Regions from separate parts of the Paenibacillus sp. FSL R5-0908 genome, predicted to be linked through region 1. Evidence: riboswitches for the same ligand, from Rfam matches in the RefSeq annotation. Region 1 holds a riboswitch; each other region holds the start of a gene.
What was found. A riboswitch is a leader RNA that binds a small molecule or an ion and turns the genes downstream of it on or off. The one in region 1 is predicted to bind cyclic di-AMP.
Positions count from the first base shown of each region.

Region 2: another riboswitch for cyclic di-AMP. It lies ahead of MKZ09_RS28550 (alpha/beta fold hydrolase); the one in region 1 lies ahead of MKZ09_RS00540 (C40 family peptidase).
Region 3: another riboswitch for cyclic di-AMP. It lies ahead of MKZ09_RS03260 (hypothetical protein); the one in region 1 lies ahead of MKZ09_RS00540 (C40 family peptidase).

Region 1 is NZ_JBBOUV010000001.1:108,690-116,462, forward strand. It holds gene rluF (23S rRNA pseudouridine(2604) synthase RluF) at 1-521, shown strand, start outside; gene motB (flagellar motor protein MotB) at 634-1,449, opposite strand; gene motA (flagellar motor stator protein MotA) at 1,433-2,233, opposite strand; gene MKZ09_RS00520 (hypothetical protein) at 2,440-2,733, shown strand; gene MKZ09_RS00525 (4a-hydroxytetrahydrobiopterin dehydratase) at 2,962-3,249, shown strand; gene MKZ09_RS00530 (c-type cytochrome) at 3,331-3,687, opposite strand; gene MKZ09_RS00535 (GNAT family N-acetyltransferase) at 3,815-4,300, opposite strand; gene MKZ09_RS00540 (C40 family peptidase) at 4,490-4,981, opposite strand; cyclic di-AMP (ydaO/yuaA leader) riboswitch at 4,987-5,129, opposite strand; gene MKZ09_RS00545 (C40 family peptidase) at 5,492-5,920, opposite strand; cyclic di-AMP (ydaO/yuaA leader) riboswitch at 5,978-6,116, opposite strand; gene MKZ09_RS00550 (hypothetical protein) at 6,334-7,164, opposite strand; gene MKZ09_RS00555 (M1 family metallopeptidase) at 7,176-7,773, opposite strand, start outside.
Region 2 is NZ_JBBOUV010000001.1:6,305,779-6,313,551, forward strand. It holds gene MKZ09_RS28535 (cysteine desulfurase family protein) at 1-761, opposite strand, end outside; gene mnmH (tRNA 2-selenouridine(34) synthase MnmH) at 797-1,837, opposite strand; gene selD (selenide, water dikinase SelD) at 1,896-2,957, opposite strand; gene MKZ09_RS28550 (alpha/beta fold hydrolase) at 3,597-4,406, opposite strand; cyclic di-AMP (ydaO/yuaA leader) riboswitch at 4,512-4,698, opposite strand; partial or broken gene MKZ09_RS28555 (glyoxalase) at 5,022-5,117, shown strand; gene MKZ09_RS28560 (hypothetical protein) at 5,194-5,367, opposite strand; gene MKZ09_RS28565 (Nif3-like dinuclear metal center hexameric protein) at 5,452-6,246, opposite strand; gene MKZ09_RS28570 (alpha-glucuronidase family glycosyl hydrolase) at 6,271-7,773, opposite strand, start outside.
Region 3 is NZ_JBBOUV010000001.1:695,766-703,538, forward strand. It holds gene MKZ09_RS03230 (ABC transporter ATP-binding protein) at 1-562, shown strand, start outside; gene MKZ09_RS03235 (ABC transporter permease) at 555-1,835, shown strand; gene MKZ09_RS03240 (hypothetical protein) at 1,868-2,059, shown strand; gene MKZ09_RS03245 (hypothetical protein) at 2,527-2,979, opposite strand; gene MKZ09_RS03250 (hypothetical protein) at 3,020-3,541, opposite strand; gene MKZ09_RS03255 (hypothetical protein) at 3,556-4,110, opposite strand; cyclic di-AMP (ydaO/yuaA leader) riboswitch at 4,179-4,343, opposite strand; cyclic di-AMP (ydaO/yuaA leader) riboswitch at 4,763-4,952, shown strand; gene MKZ09_RS03260 (hypothetical protein) at 5,204-5,620, shown strand; gene kdpF (K(+)-transporting ATPase subunit F) at 5,747-5,824, shown strand; gene kdpA (potassium-transporting ATPase subunit KdpA) at 5,837-7,513, shown strand; gene kdpB (potassium-transporting ATPase subunit KdpB) at 7,530-7,773, shown strand, end outside.

The DNA.
Region 1 (7,773 bases):
ACATTGCTCTAAACAAGCCGGTAGGGATTACATCAACCACAGAACAGCATATCAAGGGGAATATTGTCGATTTTGTAGGTCATCATGAACGTATATTCCCGATTGGTCGTCTCGATAAGGATTCGGAAGGATTAATCTTGCTTACTAATGATGGCGACATCGTTAATAAAATTTTACGGGCGGAAGGCCGGCATGAAAAAGAATATGTGGTTACCGTGGACAGACCCATTACGCCTTCGTTTATTACCGGCATGTCCAGCGGTGTGAAAATATTAGGTGAGAAGACACTGCCCTGTGAGGTCACGCGTATTACGGAGCGTGTCTTCCGTATTATTTTGACAGAGGGCAAAAATCGTCAGATTCGTCGTATGTGCAGCGCTTTTGGCTATGAGGTTCGAAAGCTGCAACGCATTCGGATTATGAATATTCGCCTGGGGGCATTGCAAACGGGAGAATGGCGGGAGCTGTCTGCTGATGAGAAGAAAGAGCTTGGAGCTACGCTGAACTACGAGTTACTGTAGGAATGTTATTACAATGTTACAGGTCCATATAGAATGTAGTACTCGCAACAAAAAAGAGCTGTCCAGGGTCTAAGACCTTTGGACAGCTCTTTTTATTACCTTATGAAATCACTTATTCAGCAGAGGGAACAATCCCTGTAAACTCTTTGGATTCTTGATATTTGCGAATAATGGAAACCTCTACCCGGCGATTCTTGCTTCGGCCGGTAGCTGTGTCATTATCCGAAATAGGATGATACTCGCCGTATCCAATCGCACTAAATTTGCGCGGATTTAGATTCGTGTTCTGCAGCAAAATCTTCATGAACTGAAGTGCCCGATCCGCACTCAGATCCCAGTTGGATGAATAGTTGCTATTAGAAATCGGAATATCGTCGGTGTGCCCTTGCACTACTACATCATAATCCGGGAATTGTTGCAGCATCGTTGAGATGGATTTAGCTAATTGCCGCGAATCATCCTTAACAATGGCTTGGCCAGAGGCGAACAATGCGTTATCACTGATCGTAATCATTAGCTGAGATTGATTAAGCTTCGTACTGAGCAGATCCGTTAGACCGTTGCTCTTAATATATTGATCGAATTGTTTCTTAAGCTTCTCTAAATCCTCTTGTTCCTTTTGTCGTAGCTTTGCCATTTCTGCTTCTTCAGCTTTCTTGGAAGTAGAGCTACCCATCTTATCATTTTTCCCCAGATCTTCTTGAGTCTTACTAGGCATTGCTGCCCGCTCTTCAAGAATACCTGTACCGCCATTAAGTGCGGAACTGAAGGCCTGACTCATCTCTTCAAATTTCTTGGCATCCGTTGCGCTCATAGAATACATAACGATGAACAGAGCCACCAGAAGAGTCATGAGGTCGGAATAAGGTAACAGCCACGATTCATCGGCATGTTCTTCATGCTCTTCGTGTCTAGTCTTTTTGCTCACCTGATCCACCGTCCTTCTCATTTAACTTAACGCGTTGCGAAGGTGTTAGGAATACAGCAAGCTTCTGATTGATGGCAATAGTAGATACACCGGACTGTATGGACAAAAGACCTTCGACCATCATCATTCGAACTTCGATTTCTTGTTTGGAGAGACGTTTCAGCTTATTGGCAATAGGATGCCATAATACGTAACCTGTAAAGATACCTAGCAAAGTGGCGATGAAGGCAGCCCCGATTGCCGCAGCCAATTTGTTCATATCACTCATATCAGCCAGAGCGGCGATGAGGCCGATAACCGCCCCGAGCACCCCAAGGGTAGGAGCATACATACCTGCCTGTGAGAAAATGAGCGCTCCTGCTTTATGTCTATCCTCTGTGGCGTGGATATCCTCCATGAGGACATCGCGGACAAAATCCTGATCATTTCCATCAATGATCATCCGCATGCCATTCCTGAGGAAGTTATCTTCTATTTCATCGACCTTTGATTCTAGAGCCAACAGACCTTCACGCCGTGTGATAGAAGCCCATTCCATGAACATAGTGATTAATTCGGGTTTACTGATTAATTTCTTTTTGATAAAAATCATTTTGAACAGACTTGGAATCTTTTTGACCTCGTTGAAAGGAAAAGCCATGAAAATAGAAGCTGCCGTACCCACCAAGATAATAACGTAAGCAGCAGGTGTGGCCAAAGCATGAAGTGGAGCGTGCTTGAGGATCATGCCCCAGATTACAGCAACCAAACCAAAAATTAAACCAATTATTGTTGAAATTTCCATTTTGCACCTCGTCCGTGAGATTTAAGATGTGTTCCGACAATGCCGCGTATATCATCCTTGAAACAGCGGCAGGGCACTCTGTGCGAAACCGAATTAACGTATATTCTTATTTATCGACATCATTCGGTTTTTTGTGAAGTCATTTTTTCGGCTATAATGGATAAGGTAAGTAATTATTCATCTGTGAAGAAAACGGAGTGATATACGTGGGTGTAAAGCATGGTAGAGATTACGGTGAAATTCTAACGGATTTGACCGAAGCCGTCGGACGAATTTCCGATGGATATTTATTTTTCGAGATGGATCCGGACGAGTGGCAGGAACTACCCCAAGAATCAAAGCTGGAGGTATGGGAAGCATTGGCTGAGGATCTTTTCTTCGCGTTGGGTAATGAACCTATGATTGAAGTGGGGAGCGGCGTAATTATTTACGATAAGGACACGCACCGCATTAATATTTTAGTTGGCGAAGAGGATTTGGCTTCAGTGGTTTTGATTTAGGTTGAGGAGACGTCGGGACGTAATTTGCCCGTAGTTAGTAGCCCGTGTTAAAATTGATAAAGCCGAGTTATAATCGCTGGGATTTGTGAATACATTAAATCGAAAATATCGCCTTTATCCTGGCACATCCCTTGGACCTCAGAAGCTAAGGGATGTTTTGTTTAACGCCTAAGTCAAGTAAAGGGAACTGCGCACTTTACTGCAACTTTTTGTAAGGGAGGAAACGAATTGTTATTTACGGAAGAGGAACTGCGTGAGGAGATCACTAAGCTGGAGGGCTGGAAGCTGGATAATAATGTTATGGTGCGAAAATATATGTTCAGCCAATATATGAAGGGCATTGCTTTCGTTGATGAAGTAGCCACGATTTCAGAAGCCTTCGATCATCATCCACATATTACGATTGATTATAAAACAGTTACCCTGCGACTTGAATCTAATGAAGAAGATGGGATTACGGCTCTAGATCTTCGAGCGGCGCATGAATTTAATGAAGCCTTTGAAAAAAATCACTAGTTTAGCCAAAATCATAAAATAAACGCCCGTGCATAGATAGTCAGCTATCTCATACACGGGCGTTTTTAGTTGCTTGATGGGTTACTTTTTCTCTGAGAGCCAGAGTGCGACGTTGGCGATCTCTTCAGGCGCTAGCTTCTCCTTAAAGGAAGGCATTTGACCACGTCCTTTAGTGACGATGCTGTAGATTTCCTCAGCGTCATGCTGGCCGCCTTCATTCTGAAGACTTGGTCCAACTCCACCTTGAAGCTGATCGCCGTGACAGGTGATACAGCTGGCTTTCACGGTTGCTTCTGCCTTTGCTGCGTCCAGTTGAACTACCGGCATCGTGGGCTTATTTTCTTCCGCTACCTCTTCTTTACCCGGAAGTGTAAACATGAGTACTACCGCAAAGGCACAGGCGGCAAAAAACAAACCGCTCATGATCCATTTCTGCATCCCAATTCGTCCCTTCTATGTAAGCTGCTCCCTACATTATAGCTTATGGTGAAGCGTTATCATAGGGTTTGTGACAAAAAAATGAACGAGAATACAATCATTCTTATGAAATATATGGTATTTAATATCATTTGTCATAGACCATGCAATAAAAAGGTTTATCTCCTGTAGGTGTGCGGCGTTCATACGTATCTGTAATCGTAAATCCACATTTTTGATAAGTTCGTATGGCGCGTTGGTTCCAGGTCAGGACTTCTAGATCTATCTCACGATCAGGATAACGATTCAAGGCTGTCTGGACGATGGCATCCACGAATAGTTTGCCTAAACCATGGCCGCATAGATCGGGGCGCATCCCAACTCCTAAACGAACGACTCCTTCCATCGGGAACAACTGTGCGAATCCGCACAATACCTCTTGTTCATTTAATATGGAGATATATTGTTCCTCCCGGAGCTGCGGATCACCAAACTCGATGCCAAGAGCCTGCATCTGCTCCCACGGCATCCAGCCATAAATATTATATGGAGGCGTATAGCTCCACTTACAAATAGCTTCTCCGTGAATTGCCTCCATAGGAACTACATGAAAAGTTACCGAGGGATTTATCATAAAGTCATCGATCTCCTTTCACGAGGACATTGCTATATTACTAATTATATACAAAATGGGGGAGGTTCGACTCAGAAACTTTATATGAGAGAAATGTTTTACAAATTATGAGAGGGGTAAATAAGTAATAAGACAAAAAAACAAGCTCTCCTCCAAGAGTTACCTTGGAAAAGAGCCTATGTACGTTACTTATTGCACATCATCATTGTCTTCCGATTCAGCAGCAACCGATTGGTAAGCGTCTGTGCTCATAATGCGCTTGGCACCAACGTAGCGTTTCACGTAGTAGCTATCACTCAGAGAGCTAATCGTAACACCGCGTGAGGTAGAAGCGTGTGCGAACTTACCTTCACCGACATAAATGCCGACATGGGAGACACCTTTGCCACTTGTATTGAAGAATACAAGATCTCCGGCTCTTATATCATCACGGGAGATTGCTGTGCCCATTTGATATTGGGAACCTGATTGGTGTGGAAGGTTAATGCCAATCTTATCAAACACATACATTGTAAATCCGGAGCAATCAAATCCGTTAGTGGATATACCGCCGGATACGTATTTAGTACCGATGGCCTTGTCAATCACTTTATCCATTTTGGAATCTGCGAAAGCGCTTCCTGCTCCGATGGTGAGGATGATGGAAAAGCTTAGTACTGCTGCTGCTAACTTCTTCTTCAAAAGTGTATACCCCTTCCAAATGCCTACGAGGTTAGCTTAAGGGTTCGGTTGAAGGTCCCCTATGACCCCTCTATATAATGGAGGTCAATTCACCCAAAGTTGGTTCCCCCGTTTTCCTAATAGTTAGGAAACTCGGCTCATACTGTTGATTAGGATTAGCTTGTAATCAATACATGACAAAACCTTTGTAAATAACAACTTAATGATTACAAAAATGTTACTAAAATCTCACTGCGCTAATTGTAACAAACAGAAAGCCGCTTGGCAATCGTTTTTAACATATTAATGCAGAAAAATTGGAATTTTTACGGTAGAAAGGCATATGTAAGCGTTAATAATGACCTAATTTTTAATATAATTGCAATTTTTATCAAATAAACGTGTTTCAATTGGGCTCTAATAGTGTAAAAATATATTATGGAAAAAAGAAAAACCCGAATTTGATTACGGGCATAATCAGATTCAGGTTCATATAGTTGTAATTATGAGGTTATAGTTGTGAGGAAGGTTTCAATCGAAGGCTACAGCTTGATAAGCTGAAGTACTCATTACTCTTTTAGCGCCAACATAACGATTGGCCCAGTAGGCCTGACTGAGTGAAGTGATGGTCACTCCACGCGAAGAGGACGATTGTGCGAATTTTCCGTTTCCAACATAAATGCCGACATGGGATACTCCATTGCCAAGTGTGTTAAAGAACACTAGATCACCAGAACGCAGATTGCTTTTGGATACAGCAGTTCCAACGCTATATTGAGCTTTTGATGTACGAGGTAAAGTAAGACCCACATTCTTGAATACATACTTTGTAAATCCAGAGCAATCAAATCCGGCAGTGCTTGTACCTCCGGTTTTATAGGCAACTCCAATAGTCTTTGAGATTACAGAGTCCATTTTAGAGTCGGCAAAGGCGCTTCCTCCACCAATAGATAACGCCATTACAAGTCCTAGCGCCGCAGCGACGCATTTTTTTCTTAAATTATGTCTTTTCAAAAGATGTACTCCTTCCAAGGCCTGCGAGGTTAGCTTAAGGGTTCGGTAGAAGATTCCCTATGATCCCTGTAAAGCGAGATCAATTCACCCAAAATATGGTTCCCCCACTTCCCGGTGCAAAGGAATTAGGCGTGTTAAGCACCAGAGAATGACGTTTCGACAGTTACACTTACGATAAATACATTTAGTTATGTAGGAATCGTTTCAATTGATTACAAAATTGTTACTAATAGCACAGGACTTATTGTAACAGAGCTTTTACGATTTTGCAAATACTCTTAAGTTATCCGTAATGAGAAAAAGTCCCAGCTCCTGAATACAGGAATTGGGACCTTTTTATTATGTCAAATAAGGTTGATTTATTGTGGAAATGCTTTGCTACGCCATAGATGATATTGTGCAGAGATTCCCCACATTTTTAAGAGCGTAGAAGGTAGTGGTGAGATTTGCCGTATTATAAGTGCCGGTAGGCCGGGACAGAACAGACCCGTCAGTCCGCACACTAGCAGTAAGAGCAAGCCTCCCGCACCAAGTACAATGGAAACACCTATAGCAGGAATCAGTGACCGCAAGCAGATGAACAGTGAGGAGAACATTCCTGTACCGCCGGTGTAACCAAACTGCATATATAGAAGAAACAGGCGCACGATAAAAATATATATAAGCCATGCCAATACGTATGGTACTAAATGAAGTAACAAAGCGTAGTTAAACAAAGAGGATAAGAACAGCCCGTACATTTTTGGAGCAAGCCAGTAAAGCGGCAGCAGGGTCAGCACCCATTCGATTAGGCTAAAGACTAAGACAGGTAGTCCATAGATCTTCATGCCAGGGAAAAAGAACAGTCCACGCTCGCCCTTTCGCTCCTGGTGGAGCTCATGCAGCAATCCTGCCCTTATGAAAGGGGAAAGCAGAAGTCGCAAGACAACAAGCGCCAGAAGCATCCATAACCAAGTGCGTATCGAAGGGTTCGTATTCAAGCTGAACTGTCCCTCGATATAATATAACAGTCTGCCCATACCGCTGCCTCCGGCGTCTTTATCCGGATAGCGCAGTAGAATCGGAATAATAGCAGATCGGATGAAACCATACATAAAGTAGCCCCAGAGCAGTCGGTAGATGAAGAGCAGAATTAAAATATAAAATTGCTCCTTCATGCTTTGCCAGCCGCGGGTTATCGATGTTCTCACAATCATTCACCTCACCAGACAAGAGTTCCGAGCACGGTTTCAAGTAGTTTAGTTACACTTAATGTCCAGCGAGAGAGCGTCTTGGGCTCTATTTCCGCCAGCCTAAAGTTGTTTAGATGTTTGCTCTCCAATAAGATGGAATGTTCAGGGTCAATCTCAGCAGAGAGAAGAGGCTTATCGCTTAACAATTGAAACGTAGTCTCTGCTCCTTCACCGTTCCAGACCCGCTGCACCGAAGAGCTGTCGGCGAATGTGAATTTCACGGGAACATCAACGTAATGGCTCCCTTTGTTTGAAATCTTCACTAATGATTCGTAGCTTGGGGCATCGCCGCTGTTATTTTTTTTAAAAGCAATCGTATCTACTGAGAAGTCAGGCGCTCCATCACCATAAATGTAATCATCGAAATAGGCCTGCCATGGTTTTTTGGTTACCTTCTCAACGACTTTCTGAAAATCTGACGTAGCAGGATGCTCGAAACGGAACTTACGAGCGTAGGAGGACATGATGTTGTTCATTGCTTTGGTACCTACCTGGCGTTCGATATCTTTAAGTACAAGCTTGCCGCGGATATAAACATTTCGGCTATAGGAATCCGCCCCTGCATAT
Region 2 (7,773 bases), 6.2 Mb from region 1:
GATTCAGCAGCAAGCTCGCAGGCTTTTCCTAAGCCAATAATGTAGGGTGTATTTTCTGTCCCCGCTCTTCGCCCCTGTTCATGGCCCGCACCGTGTATCAAAGGCTCAATGTGAATGCCGTCCCGAATGTACAGTGCTCCAATACCTTTGGGCGCATATAATTTATGGCCTGCAAGCGTTAGAAAATCCACTCCTAAATCCGCTATATCGAGATCTACTTTTCCCGCAGATTGTGAAGCATCTGTATGCATAAGAATGCCCCGTTCGTGGCAGACCTCAGCTATTTCCTTGATCGGCTGGATCGTACCCGTTTCGTTATTAGAGTGCATGATGGAGACCAGAATGGTTTGGTCCGTGAGCTGCTTTTTCACATCGTCAACCTGCACCAATCCATATGAGTCAACAGGTACATAAGTCAGGTTGTAGCCCATCTGCTCCAGATACTGGCAGGGTTTAATTACCGCTGGATGCTCAATAGCAGACAGGATAATGTGATTACCTTCATGGCGATAAGTTTGGGCTACTCCTTTAATGACAGTATTATTAGACTCACTGCCCCCACTGGTAAAAAGCACCTCACCCGGCGCACAATTCAGGAAATCAGCCACCTGTATTCTTGCCTGCTCTATTCCGAGTTTAGCTTCACGCCCCAAAGAATGACTGCTTGAGGGATTCCCAAAATGACCGTAAAGATAAGGGATCATAACCTCTGCTACTTCCTTATCTACTGGTGTTGTAGCGTTGTAATCTAAATAGATCATATTAGTAAAGCCCCCCTTTAACCATAACGTGAAGCCTATACCTCATCCTGATGTTTTAAAAAAGAACGCACAGCAGTCTCAGCTTCATCCAGATTATTCACTTTAAAAGTAACTCTCTCAATGCCTTCATACTGAGTAGACGTATAATCGTATCTAGGATCGTAGTAATACTCTAACAGCAGCGCCACAGCTTCACCGAACAAATCCGCCTGCAAGCATCGTTCGATTTCTGCTGCAACAGGGATATGAATTCGGGATTTGATACTCCGAAATGCAGAAATACACTGCTCCTTGTACTCTTCTGGCCGGTAATCCTCAAGGATTTGCTGCACTCTGGCTTGCAGAGGCATCTCAATCCAGATCTGTGTTCCGATCTCTTTTTGCTCGGTCATAAACGGGGGCATCACTATCTTACCAATCTTTTTGCTCTCCGCTTCAAATAGTACATAAGGAGAATCCCCGATCTTAATTAACTCCTCCAAAAGAAGACTATCGAACGTTTTTTGATTGTTTGCACGAAGGCCGATCTCACCAAAAATAGAACCACGATGACCTGCCATCCCTTCCAAATCCAGTACGGGGTAGCCATGCACTTTCAGGCGGTGTAGCAGGTTGGTTTTGCCTGTACCCGTATTTCCGTGTATCACATAAGACTTCGCCTTGAATTCATAGGACTCCAATTCGTCGAGCACCCATTTACGATAAGCCTTATAGCCGCCTATCAGCCGGTAAGCATGAATATCCATTAAAGAGAGTACGGTCGCAGTTGTACGGCTGCGCATACCTCCCCTCCAGCAGAATACAGCTTTGTCCCCTTGAATCGCGGCAAATTCTTTTACAAAAGAAGGAAGTTTTGCCGCAGCAATCTCCAAACCGCGTTCTTTCGCGGCCTGCACACTTGTCTGTTTATACAACGTCCCTACTTCAGCCCGTTCCTGATCATCAAAAAAGGGAATATTCAAACTATCCGGCAGCGTTGCATCTTTATATTCAGAAGGAGATCTAACATCAATAATGGTGATCTGCTTCTTGTTTTTTAACACTCTAAGTTCTTCCAGTGTAATGTCCTGAAACAATATGCTCTCTCCTCTGGTGGCTAACCTTCATAATTTGCTCTAAGCCGGTATACAATGATTATTTCGCAGCAGCTATAACCGTAATCTGACCCGGATGCTCTTCTGTTACCTCTCCGATCAATGCCGCTTCTACCCCTGCATCTACTAACGTTTTTAGCAAATCTTCGCTTTGTTCAGGGGTCACAGAGATCAGCAATCCGCCAGAAGTCACAGCGTCACATAGAATATAGCGGCTTAGTTGGTCCATCTCTTCCGGATAAAGAATACTGCCTTCCAAATGGGCAAAGTTATTCTTAGTGCCTCCTGGAACAAATCCCTGCTCCGCAAGCTCTCTTACTCTTGGCAGCATCGGTACATCGCCTTGACGAATAATCAGTCCGCGGTTACTTCCTTTTGCCATTTCCGAGGCATGTCCCAGTAGCCCAAATCCGGTAACATCTGTACAAGCATGTACATCATAAGGCTCCATGATTTCAGCCGCTTTTTTATTCAAAGTAGACATTACTGTCGTGAGGCGTGTGGTTTCTTCAGGAGATAGCTGATCCTTTTTAATGGAAGTTGTTAAGATCCCCACTCCGATAGGCTTCGTTAAAATCAGCTTGTCTCCCACCTTGGCGCCCGCATTCGTTCTTACTTTGTCAGGATGCACAAGGCCCGTAACGGCCAATCCGAATTTGGGCTCTTTATCGTCGATGGAATGTCCGCCCACAAGAGTAGCTCCTGCTTCCTGTACTTTATCCGCCGCGCCGCGCAAAATATCACCAAGAACGCTTTTATCTAAAACAGAAATAGGAAAAGCCACAATATTAAGCACCGTAAGCGGCTTTCCACCCATCGCATAAATATCACTTAATGCATTGGCTGCTGCAATTTGACCAAATGAATAGGGATCATCCACGATCGGCGTGAAAAAATCAACAGTTTGCACTAACGCTAATTCATCACTTAAACGATACACCCCTGCATCATCACTAGTATCAAGACCTACAAGTAGATCCGGGTTAGGAACAGTTGGTGGCAGACTACGAATAACCTGCATGAGATCGGCGGGACCGATTTTGCAGCCGCAGCCCCCTTTTGAAGATAATGAAGTCAGTTTTATGGTTTCAGCTTGAGACATCATGACTCAGCTCCTTTGGTATGAATTATCTTAATCTTACACGAGTAGATCGCATTGCACAAAATGCAAGAGTTGCAGATGCGTTGCTTATTACACCTCTCTCTATACACTTACCTTCACTACTTAGGGTCTACTGTTCTTCCCACGTCGGGTGAGCTATATTTGGTGCTGTGGTAGGGTAGGTACATTAAGTGGCGTTCTAGCTACAATATGCTTGTAAATGTTCAACATCCACCGGTTGGTAAAATACTAAAGGCTGGCTCATTCGTAGATTTCACTACTGATGAGCCAGCCTTTAGTTAGATATCCATTATATTAGGGAAATCCTCCCTAATATTCATCGATAATCGCTTTAAAATGAGGTTTTTAGGGAATTTCTCCCTAAAAATTCATGCAAATACCCATTTATGGCTAAAAGCATCCTATTATTAGGGAAGTTTTCCCTAATTCACGTTCTAGGAGCCATAATCTCCTTCATTTTAGGGAGGATTTCCCTAATCTACGTTCTAGGAGCCATGCTGTCGATCATTTTAGGGAGGATTTCCCTAAAGTTCTTCCCAGAAGGACGTCCCACAGCCAGCTCATCTCCTGGCTATGGGACGCCTATTTTCTCACTTAAACGCTTCGCTTGTAAAGGGATCAACTAATCTGCTGACTGCCCTGCTGCTTCTCCAAGAAACGCTGAAGAATCGCATTGAATTGCTCCGGCTGGCACAGATTACTTGGATCTAATGCGTTCGGAATAATCGCCAACTGCGCCTGTGGCAGCTGAGACACCATTTCCTTCATACAATTCACTCCAAATTCATTAAAGTCCCCTACAATACATAAAGCGGGACGTTTAAAAGCCTTTAAACACCTGGTGTAATCAACATGGCTCGTGGCCAGCCTTTGCCGGTATAGCTCACGGGGACGTTTGTCCAGCAGCCCTCTTCTAATCTCATTGTAGGCCAGACTCCAGCGCTCTCGGTACATCATCCGAATCGAAGGCAACACCAGCTCGCTTGGGAGATAATACATTAGTAAACTGCAATATGCTGCCATAGTTTGTATTTTCCCTACTATTGTTGATCCGTGAGTCCTACAAAAGCTATCCGCGACAACAATGGCTTTTACACGCTCAGGATATTGTTTGGCAATATGCTGAACGACTAAGCCACCATAAGCGATTCCTACAAAAACTGCTTCACGGATACCTAGGTCATTCAACAGCATAATTAGATCCAGACATTGCGTCTCAATAATCTCATGTGGGGCCTCCAGCAGTTTACCAGACTTGCCATTCCCCCGTAAATCGCACAAAATCACTTTATATTTATCGGAAAAATACTCCAGCTGTGGTTTGAACATACTGTGTGTTAATCCATGTCCATGGATAAACACAACCGGAGTGCCAGTTCCATTGATTTCATAATAGAGCGAAGTTCCGTTCAGTTTAGCGATAGGCAAAGGTAACACCTCTTTCATAATAAATTCTACGACTATATCTGCTTAAAAACGCAGCAAAAAACCACAGAGGGATTCTCTGTGGCTATTCATCACTAAACACGCCATTCATCCTCTCTCCATACGCTTACGAGGTTAGCTGTCGGATTCGGGCAGTGAGAGTTGCCCTACCTGTAGGGATGCATATTATGCACCCGGAACAGGATTCACCCCATAACCAGTGCCGACTCTCACATCGGCTGCCAGTTGTTGGTTCCCCCGCTTTCCAGAAACGGAAATTAAGCGGATTGCTTATGTAATTGTAAATTTAAGATAATTGTCAGTTCTGAGATGAATCATACTCTTGTAAGGTTTGCTTGTAAAGGAGGGCTCTGGTCAAAATAATGTTGAAAGCAATGCTTTTCATTTCATATTAAGCATACTCTTCATTTTCTCTTTCGTTTGCTCTTGTTTACTCGTTTTCTTTAGAAAAACAGCTCTGAAGCAAGCGAAAATAGGAGTAATTCACCAGTACTTTCCTATTTAATAAGAAACGACAATCTCCAATAAAAATGAATACTAAAATCGTCCTTTCAATGGAGGCATGAAATGAGGGTCAAACGAATCATCACCAATATTGGGCCAGTTTCTAAACCTTGGGGTGTTCGTCGTTTCTATGTCCGCGATCCGTTTGGCAAGCTTGTTAATATTATTTCACATGAACAGCACGAATGATTTCATAAAAAAGAAAAAAGCTAAGCAGAATCAGAGATATTCCCTGTCCACTTAGCTCCCTTTTACAATACTATGGCTACAAAAGATCGGCGTTTTTCAATGCATGCTCCCAGCTTGGAAAAAAGAACAGCGCACTTCTCATAAGCTCTGGGTCGCTTTGCTTTACTTGTTTTTTACTGATCGAGCTTCCGTCGCTTTGCAGCTTTTTGATCCGACTTAATACTTCATCAGCCTCCAAAGGAATTTCCATTGAAACACTCCTTTCTCAGTGACCTGTTTCCCTTCATTTTCTCCATAATATGTTTATTTATTCCGTACTCTTAATTTCCCCAGATTAAACCATCTGATAGATGGGTTGTTCAGCAATGAACCGGGTAGGAAGCATGGGATATTTGTCTGCTAAGATTTCAGCTAAATATTTCATTCCCGGCGCTTCACTCTCCGCATGACCTAACATGATGAGTGCTTTAGATCTGCCTTGGTGCCCTGCATCCCGCACATATTCCGGAGTCTCCCACTCTGGTCCCTCTCCAGCGATAATTAAATCAAGATTGTGATCATTAAAAAGCGGAATAGCCATCGTCCCGCCTCCTCTGTAACCTACTAATATCCCTACGCGTTTGCAGGACAGAGACAGGTCACCAGCAGCGCGTACATAAGAGATGCCTAGCTTACTTTTAATATACTGAGCAGCTTCCATTACAGTCATAGCAGGAATAGTGAGAATCGTAGCAGCCGCTTGCTGCTCTTCCACATAGTCTGACCAATCCAGCTCTCGCAGCAAACCAATCATAATCCCATCTGGCTCTTGCCGATGCCAATAATCATGATAACGAAAAATAGCTATTGGGGAATGTCCGATCAGACTTTTTTTCGCATGATAAACTGGATCACCTTCTAACCACTCGCTCGCTGCATAATGGCTATAAAATACACCTTCATGCGTGATCAGCAAATTGGCTCCTAACGCTATTGCTTGCTCCACAATATTTTGCGTGGCAGAAAAGGCCGTAATAATCCCTGTGACTTCAGTTTCCGGTTCCCCTGGGTTCAAAATATCCACAGTGCCTTCTACCTGCTCCACAGTTCCCATTAAATCTTCCAAAATCGCTCTAATCGTGAGGTTCACTATCATCATCCCTCGAATCGAAATCTAATAAATCTTTCTGCCTTTAAAATCCTCAATTCCGCTCTTGCGGTAAAAATACGTATTGATCCGATCTCTCCATTCCTGCGCATGCTCTGCTTGCTCTTCAAGACGGTGCTTCACTTGTATATACAATCCACTATCCATGCTGCCTTCAAGTGATTCCCATGTCGCTAGAAGCTGTGCAGCCTGCTCAGCCCCCTCGAAATGAGTATCGTAGATATGCTGAATAATAGTTTGACCCGATTGCAGAACATGCGTGTATGGAACATGATGAAAGAACAGCAACAGCTCTTCTGGACAAGACGCTAGATTCTCATAATTTGATGCATTAAGACCCATATACTGTCCGCTATAACCCGTTCCCGATTTGACCGAACGATCTACACCAATGCCCTTATGATCCGCATAATGGTACGTTCCCCACTTGGCGTATTCATATCCATCCACATTTGGTCCATAATGATGATCCGGATTAACCATCCAGCCCACACCTAATGGAGCTGTGTAAGATTCGTAAATCCTCCATGAGTCCATTAACATCCCGCGAATAGCAGCCACCAGACCTTTATCAGTGCCAAAGGTAAGGCGAATCCATTCCTCAGCTATTTCTTTTCCCGTCAGCTCCGGATTCCAAATTAATCTCCCATATCCATACAGATTAGCTTGAGCTAACCCGTGCCCCGTCCAGTTCATGTCATCCCCGACATTAGTTACAGCAGCCACACCATTATACTTATTTCCCCACACCGATCCGTCCACAATATGTTTCACAAGCGTAGTTTGCCCTTTGGCATAAGTATTGAAATCAAGGACTTCTTTCCACTGTGGAACCAGATAACAGAGATGCCGCTGCTGCCCCGTATATTCTTGAGCAATCTGAAACTCCATCAGATGATTGGTATGTTCCAGTGCGCCAAACAGCGGAGATACCGGTTCTCTAACTTGAAAATCCATCGGTCCATTCTTGATTTGCAGCACTACATTATCATTAAACCGGCCATCCAATGGTTTGAAATGATCATACGCTGCTCTGGCCCGATCTGTCTTACGGTCACGCCAATCCTGCTTGCAGTTATATACGAAACAACGCCAAATCACGATTCCGCCAAACGGCTCCAGTGCTTCTCCCAGCATATTAGCGCCATCGGCATGGTCACGCCCGTAAGTGAATGGCCCTGGTCGATTTTCTGAATCCGCTTTGACTACAAACCCGCCAAAATCAGGTATCGCTCGATAAACCTCACCAGCCTTATCTTTCCACCATTGCCGCACCGCTGGGTCCAGTGGATCAGCTGTCTCCAATGCTCCGATCTGTATCGGGCTGGCGAAGTTAGCACTGAGGAATAGCTTAATTCCGTATACGCGGAATATACCTGCAATTAACGCGATATCAGGCAAATATTGCTCCGTTATAAATAGAGATTCAAGCTCATGAACATTCACATTGTTAATCGAAATCGCGTTGATTCCCACAGAGGACATCAATCTGGCATAATCACGCAGCCG
Region 3 (7,773 bases), 590 kb from region 1:
TTGGCTGGATCGATTCGAGGTTCCGGATTATTACAATAAAAAAATAGAAGAGCTTTCCAAAGGAAATCAGCAAAAAATGGGCTTTATCGCCGCTGTCGTTCATAAGCCGCAGATTCTGATTCTAGATGAAGCTTTCAGCGGGCTGGATCCAGTAAACGTGGAGCTGCTGAAAGATACGGTCAAAGAATTGCGTGATTCGGGAACAAGTATCCTCTTCTCTACGCACCGGATGGAGCATGTGGAAGAGCTATGCCGTAACATTACGATTCTCGATCGTTCCAATACGGTCGTTCAAGGGGATATCCGCACGATCAAGAATGGCTACCCGCGGGAAGAAGTATTGCTGCGTACAGCTAATGAGGTAAAAGGTCTGGAGTCCATCGCAGGTGTTACAGCAGTGAAACGGCTGGAGCGTGGGTATCTGTTATCGATCAGTGAGATCGGTGCAGCACAGCGTATTTTACAGCAGGCGATAGCACAGGGTGAAGTGGAGCATTTTGAAATCAAGGAACCTACGTTAAACCAAATCTTTATCAGAGCGGTGGGTGAATCTAATGAATAAGATGGGGACAATTATCGGCTTTACCTTTAAAAATAAAGTTAGAACGAAATCATTTATGATTACTACTTTGATTCTAGTATTATTGCTCAGCATAGGGATGAATCTTCCCTATATCATCGATCAGTTTAAGGGTGATTCGGCCAAAAGTGAAGTTACTCAAATTGCTGTGATTGCTGAAGAGGGAAATCAGGTTGCAGAATTGTTGAAGGCTTATACTGCGCCAGAGGGCATGCCACAGGCTAAGATAGTACAATATGCTTCTGCGGAGGATGCCGAGTTAAAGAAAGCATTAGATGAAGAGACAGTAGAAGGTTATGTTACTTTTGCGGAACCTACTGGTGAAGGGCTTCCACCCGTTACTTATCATAGTAATGATGGAGAACTAAACGGAGATGTTCAAGTTTATCTTCAAAATGCACTTCAGCAAGCAAACACACAATATATCGTTGGTGACAAGCTGACCTCTGAACAGATTGCTGCAATGTCAACACCAGTGCAGATTACTACACAACAGCTTAACGCAGGCGGTGGCAGTGAAAACTCTCAGGAGGACACTCCGGCCATTAACTACATTATCGTATATGCCATGCTTATGTTGTTCTTTATGTCCATTATGATGACAGGCAACATGATTGCCGCTGAGATAACCTCTGAGAAAAGCTCGCGGATTATGGAAATTCTGATTACAAGTGCCTCACCTTTAGCGCAAATGTTCGGTAAAGTTATCGGTGTTTTCCTAGTAGGAATACTACAAATTGGGATCTTTGTCGCAGCGATCGTCGTCAATTTGACGCTCCCGCATAATGCGACTGTATTGGCTGATTTTGATCTCGATTTAGGTCAGCTCAATATTAACTTGCTGCTCTATGGATTTGTCTTGTACGTATTAGGTTACTTCCTCTATGCCTTGATGTATGCGGCTGTAGGTTCGATTGTCAGCCGTACGGAGGATCTCGGTCAGGCGGTAATGCCAATCATGATGTTAGGCTTCGTAGCGTTCTATGTTCCACTGTTCAGTATCTCCAATGCAGATACTCTAGTGGTTAAGATAGCGAGTTATGTGCCGTTCACCTCACCATTGACGATGCTGCTCCGAATTGGTGTCGGCGAGGTGGCGATCTGGCAAGTCATTGTATCGCTGCTGATCCTGCTTGTGACTACCTTCATCTTCGGATGGCTGGCGGCCAAGATCTATCGTACCGGCGTACTGATGTACGGCAAACGCCCAAGTATTAAAGAAATCAGAAAAGCAATGAAAGCTTACAAGATCTAAGATGACCTCATAATAACTTTTAAGGAGTGCTAATGATGTCTACAAGCGAACAATATACCATTATGCTTTTAATGAGTTCGGTATCGCTGGCTACGGTTAGTAGAATGCTTCCGGATGGCTCCACTTTTATGGATTTCGTTCAAGGCGTATTGACCGGTGTTGCTATAGTGGGGATGTTGGCAGGATTGTGGATGTACGGTAAGGCGCGTAAGAGTAAAGTGTAATAATAGTAGGCACTGAATTTTCGGGGGTATCCTAACAGCCATTTATGGTTGCTGGGATATCCCCGTTTTTGAGTTGGCAAACTCTTTGTATACGAGCTGATCTAGCTAACGGACCCAGCAGTACTTAAATGCAACAATCATCGAGATTTAGCAAGATATCGGACACTATAGTCGCTATTGGCATGAAAAAGGGTGAATTAGTAGCTCTTTTAACCAAATAGTTGCACTGGAGTCCGATACTATGCTCAAAAGGCAATAAACGTGCAAGTAACGTCATCTGGGTCCGTAAGCCTTGCCTTGGTGGAAGATGATTAGGGCTTGCTTTAAGACGATCCGAGACGCTCATCGCTCGGGATTTCTACTGGAGTCCAAACGCCGGCTATATTTGAGTAAAAGCTTCAATTAAAGGCTCCTGAGTCCATTAGTCGCTTCATGCGCTCAAAGATCGTTTGAATTCTAGTCAGAGACTAAATTATAGAAAGATTTGCGCTCGTTAGTATATCCGCTTGGGCGGTCATCTGCTCCCGTACAGCTCTAAGCTGTGCTTTCAGTGCGGGAACACTTTTTTGCAGAATAATGCTTATTTGAGAAAGAGGCAGCTTTAAGCCGTACCACAATACCTTCACAAGCTGTTCCTCCCAAGGTAATGCCTTAGCCGATAGAAGCGAGCGACGGGCAAAAGAATCAGCACACTGGCGAATACAAGTGCGGTAAGCGTGGATAGAGAATAACTGAGGGTCGAAGTCATCCTGACGATATATTTTATGAAGCTCTGTGAAGGTACAGATAGTAATCTTGTCTGCCTCATTAGATTGTTCTAACAACATGGAACTAAGTACGTAGACTTCATTAGTATACTTTTTAACACACTCTGCAAATTTAGTACTGTAGGTGGACACGGAAGGTAAGGGGTCAGGCATGGTGAACACGATCCTTTCAGAATGAGAGATTTGCTTGAATCTATAATATAGAAAAATAAGAGATGGATTTATTGATAAGATCGGCGGTGTCTGGTTCCGGGCAACTGTGTTTCTGCTGGGAGGCAGTGGATAAAGCTTTGGAAGGTTTGTAGTAGAGCCGTTCACTTCTGGAATTGCTCCCCCCAGCTGCAACACTGTACAGACGCCCCTGCTGAATATGCCCTGCCAAGGATTTGCCCTGGAGCTTGGCCTTTAAATCCTGCAAAGCACCCTGAACTAGCTCAAGCTTAACCTGCTCCCAATCTGAACCTTCGCGGCGGACCTTATCCAGCGCTTCCTCAAGACGGCAATGACAGATAGCCCGTAAAAAAGAGCTCCATTTAATGAGATCGAAATTTTTGGTGTTGGCAGAGATCAGACAAGCCCCCCAGCTGCATCCTCCCTTACAAGTGAGCTTCAGAATACCATAACGGCAGCCTTCAGCCCCTTCCATTCCATAGTGGATAGGCTCGGGTTCATCCAATACAAATACTTCAATGCGGGATAGTCTGCGCTGGTCCATAGTAGGGTTCCTCCTTAGATTTCCAAAAGCTTTAAGTCAACATGATGAGTGACACTAGCCTTTTCTACACAAGCGAGCATTTCCATTTTATTCTCACAGACTGCGGTATGCTCTAACCATAGTCGGAACTTCTCTTTCCGTATAACAGATAGATGTAAGGGAAAGGTGCTGCGGGATCTCAAGACATACCAACCGGCGCTTACATCTTTCCAAGGCTCCTTGAAGGCTGTAAACCACGGGAGTTTTTGGTGCGATGACCAATCCTGCTGCTGCTGTTGTTCTCGAATTTTTTTATATATTTCATATACAATCTTAGAGTCTAAACAGTCTTTACAAGAAGAAGGTGTGCTGAACTGGCGAAGGGCTTGGATCTGGTTCTGGCCAAATGCATAGCCTACAATGTACCTGTGATTATTTTCTTCGAACCACAAGGCCCCGAAACAAACGTAATTTAGACTTATCGGCTCAAGCAGCCCTTGATGTATCCCTAAATAATAGTGCTTCAAAACATTCACCCCATCCAGCGTGCTATCACCTAATAGGCTCAGGTAACGCAAAAACCGCAGCAAGAGGAGGACCTCTGCTGCGGTTTTGGATTACAGGCAGATATACCTGGGCCAAAGCGTGGCGGATCAAGGGTCTCTCTCTTTACGCTTACGAGGTTAGCTGTCGGATTCGGACGGTGAGAGTCGCCCTACCTATTGAGACTTACGCAGTCTCCTTTGGATTCACCCCAAGTAGGCCAGACGGCCTGATGGTTCCCCCGTTCCCTGCAAATGCAGGAACTCAGCGTTGATTGTTTTTCATGAATTAGATTCAACCCGAATCATACTCTTTTCAAGATTTTCTGTAAAAAACGGAAAATGTTCTTTTAGAGCAATTTTAACCATATCCTGCCGACTACGACTGAAAAATGAGGTAAATAGGTATTTATGGCGTGTTATCGCGCCTCTTTCTCGCTCAACCTCAGCTTCTTGCGTTTCTACCTATAAAGGGAATTTACAGTATTTTTGCTCTAAAAAGGTGAATAAAATCACATGGGTTATAGATAGCGATTAAACGCCCGAAACTCGAGTAAACAAGAGATATAGAGAGATTAGATATCAAGTAAGCGCTATCTAATGGGAAAATAGTTTTTAATTTGCATTATTTTGGCATCATTCAGGTTTTACAAGTCTTCGTGCATAAGAGTATGATTACTCCTGTTTCAACGACAATCGAATATTTGATCCGCTTAATTTCCGATAAGGAAAGCGGGGGAACCAACAATCGGCAGCCGATGTGAGAGTCGGAAGCCGATTATGGGGTGAATCCTGTAGAGGGTGCGAGTGAGCTCGCATCTATACAGGTAGGGCGACTCTCACCGCCCGAATCCGACAGCTAACCTCGTAAGCGTATGGAGAGAGGATGAGTGCAATGTGACCGCTAGCGAGCCACAGAGGAGATCCTTTGTGGCTTTTTGCTGTGCTCTTAGAAGCAAAGCATTTATGGAGGCCTCCCCTAAGAGGTCGCTAAATTCATCATTAGCGGTATTTGTTAGGCAGCGTCTAATGACGTGACACAACCGAGCTTTAGGTTGTGCCCGAAAATGACGATAGGTCAACATCCTTTCGGAGATTTTCGTTGCCTCCTTGTTGTAAATGAGCAGGAGGAGAAAAAAAGATGACGGATCAGAATGAATATGTGCTTGTATGTGCGCCTACAAAGGCGGGAGAACATTTCATTAAACTTCTGAAGTTCAGGGGTATTAAGATGGCGGGATTAACCAACAATGTGGCTGAGAAAGCTTTACTTGAGGAGCTCGGGATTGAGCAGGTTATTCTAGTGGATACTCGCCATCAAAGCACTTGGTTTCGCCCGTCGTTCCCGGTAGGCAGGGTATATCTGTTTGAGAGCAGCTTTCCGCTTTGCTGCCGCTATATCCAGATGTGCCGTACCTGGACGACACAGCCAATTTTTGTGATTACAAGTTCAATAAATCCTAGATTGGTCTATAAAAGACTTGGTGCGAGCTATGTAATCTATTCCCATAGTGGTGATGCTGATTTTCTAATCGATAGATCACCTCATCAAGGATAATGGAAGGAGTGCGGAAGATATGATGGATCTGTATATGGTGGCTTCGTTAGCTGTAATTTACGGGTTGTTTTATGGCTTTATGCGCTGGTGCGCAGGTGTAGTTGAGGATACGGGGAGGGATAAGCTGTGATTCTAGTAATCGCTGTTACCCTACTGTTGTTTATATATCTGGTTTACGCGTTGATTCATCCTGAGAAATTTTAAGGAGGGGCATTCATGGGCATTTTGCAAATAGTCGTCGTAATTGTAATTCTCATCTTGCTGGTCAAGCCGATGGGGACGTATTTATATCATGTATTTTCTAACGAACCGAATCGTACGGATCGCTGGTTTGCAGGCACAGAGAAAGGTATTTATAAGCTGATCGGCCTGAAAAAACGGGACGGAATGTCCTGGAAGAAGTATGCACTCAGCTTTGTTTTAACTAATATCGTACTGGTTGCTTTCAGTTATATTTTCCTAAGATTACAGCGGGGATTGCCGCTGAACCCGAATGGAATTGCCGATATGGAACAGACGCTTTCATTCAATACGGTGATCAGCTTTATGACCAATACGAACCTGCAGCATTATAGCGGGGAGACGGGGCTATCGTATTTTTCACAAATGGCAGTCATCACGATGATGATGTTCACGTCTGCAGCGAGCGGATTTTCTGTTGCGGTTGCTTTTGTCAGAGGGATTACAGGACAGAAATCAGTCGGGAACTTTTTCGAGGACTTTGTAAAAGCACATATTCGTGTATTCATTCCATTAGCTCTGCTAGTTTCATTGGTGCTGGTAGGATTGCATGTGCCACAAACGCTCAAGCCATCGCTTGAGGTCACTACACTCGAAGGGCAGACGCAACAAATCGCTATCGGTCCAGTCGCTTCTTTGGAATCAATTAAACACTTAGGTACGAATGGTGGCGGCTTCTTCGGAGCCAATTCAGCGCATCCTTTTGAGAACCCTAATCCACTTACGAACGTTCTGGAGATTCTCTCTATGTGGATGCTGCCAGCCTCTTTGCCATATATGTACGGATTGTTTGCTAAGAACAAACGTCAGGGCTGGGTGATTTTCACAGCAATGATGACCTTGTTCGTTCTGCTGCTGGGATTGAATTATTATGCGGAAACTAAAGGCAATCCCGCTATTAATGCGCTGGGGATCGAGTCTTCGCAAGGCAGCATGGAAGGTAAAGAGGTGCGTTTTGGGATCCCGCAATCTTCGCTGTTCACTTCGGTAACAACGGCAGCTACGACAGGTAGTGTTAACAATATGCATGATACGCTGACACCGCTGGGTGGCATTACCCCTCTGGCCCTAATGATGCTCAATAACGTCTTCGGGGGAAAAGGTGTCGGATTAATCAATATGCTGATGTATGCCATCATGGGCGTCTTCTTATGTGGATTAATGGTCGGCAGAACACCAGAGTTTCTCGGGCGAAAGATAGAAGCCAAGGAGATGAAGCTGATTGCGATTGCCATCCTTGTGCATCCGTTCATTATCCTTGTACCAACAGCAGGTGCGTTCTTAACGGACTTGGGCAACGGCTCCATTACGAATCCCGGATTCCATGGACTTAGCCAAGTGTTATATGAATATGTCTCTTCTGCCGCGAACAATGGTTCAGGATTTGAAGGGCTTGCGGACAACACCACCTTTTGGAATGTTACAACTGGGATCGTAATGCTGCTTGGCCGTTATGTCTCTATAATCGCGATGCTGGCAGTTGCAGGTTCACTGATCCAGAAGAAGCCAGTTCCTGAGACGATTGGCACATTCCGCACAGACAATGGTCTGTTTACCGGAATTCTGATTGGTACCGTAGTAATTATCGGTGCGCTGACGTTTCTGCCGGTCATTGTGCTCGGCCCGATTGCAGAATATTTGACCTTACGGTAGGAAGAGGGAGAACAAGATGAGTACTGTAAAAAGAAAAAAGCTGCTGACGGGACCCATACTCCTAAGCGCTGTAAAGGATAGCTTTATTAAGCTTAACCCGGTGACGTTAATCAAAAATCCGGTCATGTTTGTAGTCGAAATCGGTACGATTATTGTATTGCTTATGGTACTGGCCCCCGGATATTTTAATGCAGAGAAATCGGTAGGCTTCAATATCACAGTGTTGTTCATTTTGCTATTCACAGTGTTGTTTGCCAACT